2 regions of the Scandinavium tedordense genome follow, and region 2 is predicted to be linked to the other one. Evidence: predicted binding sites of a transcription regulator. Region 2 holds the regulator's gene; the other holds the start of a gene.
The links. The regulator Fur, encoded in region 2, represses iron uptake genes when iron is present. The targets are predictions, from matches to a motif close to ATAATAATGAGAACNACTATCAA.

Region 1: the regulator Fur is predicted to act here: its motif matches at 1,269-1,291, upstream of exbB (tol-pal system-associated acyl-CoA thioesterase).

The regions. Positions count from the first base shown of each region.
Region 1 covers NZ_JALIGG010000050.1:7,859-11,056, forward strand. The annotation lists gene metC (cystathionine beta-lyase) at 1-1,101, opposite strand, end outside; gene exbB (tol-pal system-associated acyl-CoA thioesterase) at 1,353-2,084, shown strand; gene exbD (TonB system transport protein ExbD) at 2,091-2,519, shown strand; gene MUU46_RS04195 (cytoplasmic protein) at 2,908-3,198, opposite strand, start outside.
Region 2 covers NZ_JALIGG010000057.1:296,912-300,109, forward strand. The annotation lists gene chiP (chitoporin ChiP) at 1-1,195, shown strand, start outside; gene chiQ (ChiQ/YbfN family lipoprotein) at 1,245-1,586, shown strand; gene fur (ferric iron uptake transcriptional regulator) at 1,677-2,129, opposite strand; gene fldA (flavodoxin FldA) at 2,446-2,976, opposite strand; gene ybfE (LexA regulated protein) at 3,126-3,198, opposite strand, start outside.

The DNA.
Region 1 (3,198 bases), on a different contig from region 2:
GCTGAAGTCGGGTTTGCCGTTGGGGCGAATGTCCGCCAGCTGTTCTGGCTGCGTCGGCAGGATAAGCGACTCGAAGCCGCCCCAGGAATAGGCCATGCTGAACAGCGTAAAGTTATCGAGATACGCCGTCAGCTCGCTATCGTTCAGGCGCTTTTTGAGTACGAAGGAGAACAGGCCGCTGCTGCCCGTAAAGTCTCGTTTCCAGTACTCATGACCTTTACTGCCCGGCAGCGCTGGGTGGTTGACTCGTTCAACTTGCGGATGCTCAGCCAGCCATTCGGCAATTTTCAGGCTGCTTTCGTGATGCTGACGCAGACGCACGCCGAGTGTACGCAAGCCACGGCTGGTCATATACGCGGTATCTGCATCCACCATTTGCCCCATCAGATAGGCGTTTTCGCGCAGCTGATCCCAGCAGCGAGCATTGGAAACGGCGGTGCCAATCATGGCATCGGAATGGCCAATCAGGTACTTGGTGGCGGCCTGAATCGAAATATCGATATCAAATTCGAGTGCTTTAAACAGCACGCCTGCGGCCCAGGTATTATCGATCATGATGATGGCGTCAGGCGCTACGCGACGGACGGCACTGACAATGGCCGGAACGTCATGCACTTCCATGGTGACGGAACCCGGGGATTCCAGGAACACCACTTTGGTGTTGGGCTGAATCAGGTCGGCAATACCGGCGCCAATAAGCGGGTCGAACCAATCGGTGGTGACGCCGAGCTTGGCGAGGATTTTGGTACAGAAATCCTGGCTCGGTTCGTAGGCGCTGTTGGTCATCAGCACATGATCGCCCTGTTCGACAAACGCCAGAATCGTGTTGGCAATCGCCGCCGCGCCGCAAGGGAACAGAGCGCAACCGGCACCGCCTTCCAGTTCGCACATCGCTTCCTGCAAGGAGAAGTGGGTCAGGGTGCCACGACGACCATAAAACAGCTCGCCTTTGGCACGATTGCGGGTGGCCAGTTTCTTGGCTTCAACGGTCTCGAAAACGAGCGACGAGGCGCGCTGAATCACGCTGTTTACCGAGCCCTGCGTGTATTTTTTACTGCGGCCAGCATTCACCAGCACGGTATCAAGTTGTTTTTTGGACATGTTTTTACCACCTGTTTTTATACGTCTGGACGTCTAAACTAACATGATTGTTTGGGGTTGTACCTTGTGTGAACAGATTAAGCAGAAAATTTTGCCAGAATACGCCAAAGCACCTTTTTTAATGCGTGAGCGCAATGAAAGTTAGCGATGATTGCGTCAATATGTAAATAGTAATGAGAACGACTATCAATTCGACGACGTTTTGATATTATTACGCTCAGATTTTGTGATTTAGATCCTGGAGATACAGAGTGGGTAATAATTTGATGCAGGCGGATCTCTCCGTTTGGGGTATGTATCATCATGCCGACATCGTAGTTAAGGTGGTAATGATCGGCCTGATTCTGGCATCGGTTGTCACTTGGGCAATCTTCTTCAGCAAAAGTACCGAACTGCTGTCGCAAAAACGCCGCCTCAAGCGTGAGCAGCAGCAGCTCGCCGAAGCCCGCTCTTTGAATCAGGCCAGCGAAATTGCTGCCGCTTTCCCGGCGAAAAGCCTCAGCCTTCAGCTGCTGAACGAAGCGCAGAACGAACTGGAACTTTCTGAAGGTGCCGAAGACAACGAAGGTATTAAAGAACGTACCGGTTTCCGTCTGGAGCGCCGTGTCGCTGCTGCTGGTCGTCATATGGGCCGTGGTAACGGTTATCTGGCAACAATTGGTGCGATCTCCCCGTTTATCGGTCTGTTCGGCACCGTATGGGGCATCATGAACAGCTTCATCGGTATTGCCCAGACCCAGACCACTAACCTGGCTGTTGTAGCGCCGGGTATCGCAGAAGCGCTGTTGGCGACCGCCATTGGCCTGTTCGCCGCAATCCCTGCGGTGGTTATCTACAACATTTTTGCCCGCATGATTGGCAGCCACAAAGCGCTGCTCGGTGATGTGGCGGCGCAGGTTCTGCTTCTGCAAAGCCGTGACCTCGATCTCAATAACAGCGGCGCTCAGCCGGTACGTACCACCCAGAAATTACGGGTAGGGTGATAGCCAATGGCAATGCGTCTAAACGAAAATCTGGACGATAACGGCGAAATGCATGAAATCAACGTGACGCCGTTTATCGACGTCATGTTGGTACTGCTGATCATCTTCATGGTAGCGGCTCCGTTGGCCACCGTTGATGTGAAAGTGAATCTGCCGGCGTCCTCCAGCCAGCCGCAGCCGCGTCCGGAAAAACCGGTGTACCTGTCGGTGAAAGCGGATAACACCATGTTCCTCGGCAACGATCCGGTGACCGACGACACCATGGTGAATGCGATTAACACGCTGACCGAAGGCAAGAAAGACACCACTATCTTCTTCCGTGCGGATAAAACCGTAAACTACGAGACGATGATGAAGGTGATGGATACTCTGCATCAGGCGGGATATCTAAAAATCGGCCTGGTCGGTGAAGAGCACGCCACCGCGAAAAAATAAGCGGCACCATTAATGAAATAACCGGCCTCGCGCCGGTTTTTTTATGCCCTAAGTAAAATGGATAACTCGCTGATATATTCTTTTTTTCTCATCTTAACGCCGCCCGAATTTTTGTTGATCGCCACTGACGAGCGGGATAAACCTCTCTACGCTTATTCAGGCGCATCATAAAAAAGCGCGGTGAAAACGGGGCAAAGCACCACCTGCCAGCATGGGCGTTCAGCATGACCCTGGCGACTTTACTCCGCACAGAGCTTCCCCCTTCTCGTGACCTCATTTCACTCTCTGGCATTCGTCAGCGGGCCGATCGCCTGCTAACGGCGCAGACCATGCAGGAGCAGCAACAGGTAAGCCGGAGACCGCGATTTCCGTCTTCAGGCTGGTGTAATCAAGCTTTTTTAGCGACTGGCGTCGGGAGGTTTTCTTCAGGTGCCACAATATTGACGCTGGCGGTACGGCAGTTACCGTCGGCGAGTTTACGCGTCAGGCGCAGGGTGGCGGTTTCGCGCGCCAGAATATGCTGATAGTTCGCTTCAACATGCGCGAGGATTTTTTCTTTTAGCTGCGGGTTTCGGGTCATTACCTCGACCAGCGCCGCGCCATAGATCTCTTCTTTCACCTGGAAGGCGTAAATCTCCCGGCGGTACTGCCACTTCATGCGTACCAGCGCCGCGGGAAT
Region 2 (3,198 bases):
CGCCAATCTCGACTTCCAGTCGGGTTATGCTGCAGATTTTATCGGCCTGGATATTGCGGCCTTCACCGCAATCGAAATGGCTGAATCCGCCGAAAGCGGTCACCCAAACGAAATCGCGTTCTCCTCTGTTAATAAAGGCTATGACGAAGACTGGTCTGGCGATAAGAGTGGGATCAGTCTGTATAAAGCCGCCGCGAAATTTAAACTGGGGCCGACCTGGGCACGCGCAGGTTATATTCAGCCTACTGGCCAGACCCTGTTAGCGCCGCACTGGAGCTTCATGCCGGGTACTTATCAGGGTGCTGAAGCCGGGGCAAACTTTGACTACGGGGATGCCGGGGCGTTGAGCTTCTCGTATATGTGGACCAACGAGTACAAAGCTCCGTGGCACCTTGAAACTGATCATTTCTATCAGAACGACAAGAAAACCAAAGTGGAGTATCTGCACTCCATCGGTGCTAAATACGACTTCAAAAATGACCTGGTGCTCGAAGCAGCATTTGGTCAGGCTGAAGGCTTTATGGATCAGTACTTCGCCAAAGCCAGCTATAAATTTGATGTCGCCGGGGCGCCGCTCTCGACCAGCTACCAGTTCTACGGTGCGCGTGACACCGTCAGCAGCAACACTATCAACGATATCTATGACGGTACCGCGTGGCTACAGGCTCTGACCTTAGGTTATAAAGTGGGCGACGTTGTTGACCTGCGTCTCGAAGGAACATGGGTAAAAGCGGAAGGGCAGCAGGGTTACTTCCTTCAGCGTATGACCCCAACCTATGCTTCTTCCAACGGCCGACTGGATATCTGGTGGGATAACCGCTCAGACTTCAACGCCAACGGCGAAAAAGCGGTGTTCTTCGGCGGTATGTATGATCTGAAAAACTGGGATATGCCGGGCTGGGCCGTGGGCGCGTCTTATGTTTATGCCTGGGATGCTAAACCGTCTGACTGGCTTATCAATAGTGCAGGTCAGCGCGAAGATATCGCCTCAAACAAAATTAAAGAGTCAGCTTACAGCCTCGACGCGATGTACACCGTTCAGGAAGGGCGAGCGAAAGGCACGCTGTTCAAGCTGCACTTTACTCAATACGACAACCACTCCGACATCCCGAGCTATGGCGGGGGGTACGGCAATATCTTCCAGGATGAGCGTGACGTGAAATTCATTGTTATCGCCCCGTTCACCATTTTCTGACAAGTCGCGCGGCAGCGTTAACGTCGCCGCGCGCCTATGAGGCCGTATCATGAAAAAATTGATTCTCATCGCTATGATGGCATCCGGGCTGGTTGCATGCGCACAACCCCAGGCGCCACAGGAAGATAACAAGCTCAAAGAGGCGTACAGCGCGTGTATTAACACCGCCGAAGGCAACCCGGATAAAATCCAGGCGTGTCAGAATGTATTGGACGTACTGAAAACCGAGAAGTCACATCAGCAGTTTGCCAATCAGGAAACCGTGCGGGTTCTGGATTATCAACAGTGCATCCAGGCGACGCATACCGGCAACGATCAGGCGGTGAAAGCCCGCTGTGACCAGATTTGGAAGGAAATTCGTAACAACAACACGACAACCACAAAGCCATAACCCTCAACTATCGGCCTCTGTGATTGCCTGAAATTTATGCCAAAAAAAGCCAACCGCGAGGTTGGCTTTTTGCTTTTGAGCAAACGCTGATTATTTCTCAGCGGCGTCGTGTGCGTGTTCATCTTCACGGCAGTCGCCTTCTGCGCAGTGGCCATAAAGATAAAGGCTATGGTTGGTCAGACGAATGCCATGTCGAGTGGCGATTTCGCGCTGACGCGTTTCGATAGAGTCATCACTGAACTCAATAACCTTGCCGCAGTCGAGGCAGATTAAGTGATCGTGATGATGCTGCTGAGTCAGTTCGAAAACAGACTTGCCGCCTTCGAAGTTGTGGCGGGTGACAATGCCGGCATCGTCGAACTGGTTCAGAACGCGATAAACCGTTGCCAGACCAATCTCTTCGCCCATATCAATGAGGCGTTTATAAAGGTCTTCCGCACTGACATGGTGATTGTCCGGCCCCTGAAGCACTTCCAGAATTTTCAAACGAGGAAGCGTGACTTTCAGGCCTGCCTTCTTTAATGCGGTATTGTTGTCAGTCATGCGGAATCAGTCCTGTTGCTAGGCGATACACTTCCCTATGGGGAAGTATTACTAAGAATGAATTCAGGATAATGCGTCTCATTATAGGACTGCCTGGCCTAAATGGGAACGTAAACCCTGAGCAAAGTATGCTTTTCAAAAACGAGGCATCATCTGCAAAGCGAAACATCCGACCTCGTCAAAACAGGTGACATTGTACAGACATGTGCTCAAAAGTTAAAAATTTGTAGCGATTAATTTAATTGCTTTTATCTATTAATTTAACACAACGTATCGCTAATACGGCGCAGCACGGATGCTGCACCGTACTAAATCATTAGGCGTTCTTGATCTCTTCGAGGTGCAGCTCTTCGGAGATTTGTTTCACCCATTTTTCGACACGCTCAGCGGTCAGCTCTGGCTGGCGATCTTCGTCAATGGCCAGACCCACAAAATGGGCGTCATCAGCCAGACCTTTAGAGGCTTCGAAATGGTAGCCTTCGGTCGGCCAGTGGCCAACGATAGTTGCGCCGCGCGGTTCGATGATGTCGCGGATGGTACCCAACGCATCACAGAAATATTCTGCGTAATCTTCCTGATCGCCACAGCCAAACAGTGCGACCAGCTTACCGTTGAAGTCTACCTCTTCCAGCGTCGGGAAGAAGTCGTCCCAGTCACACTGTGCTTCACCGTAGTACCAGGTAGGGATACCCAGCAGCAGAATATCGAAACCTTCGAGATCTTCTTTACTGCTCTTGGCAATGTCATGCACCTCGGCAACGTCTTTGCCAAGCTGCTTCTGGATCATCTTCGCGATATTTTCGGTGTTACCCGTGTCGCTGCCGAAAAAAATACCTGTGATTGCCATGAGTAAAATAACCTCTTGAAACGTATTGAAATGATGGTGGAATGTTGCCCACAGATAAAGGCAATGATAGCAGGAGGAGAAGTGCGCGGAAACTGCAATCGCGCCGTACTGCACTCTCTGCTAAATGAAAGTGATTTTTTGCCGTATTTTCAGACAAGTTCCTGGCCGTGTAATGCAGCCAGTTGTTGCAACAATATCTCTTCGATAAGCTCGCTGCGGCTC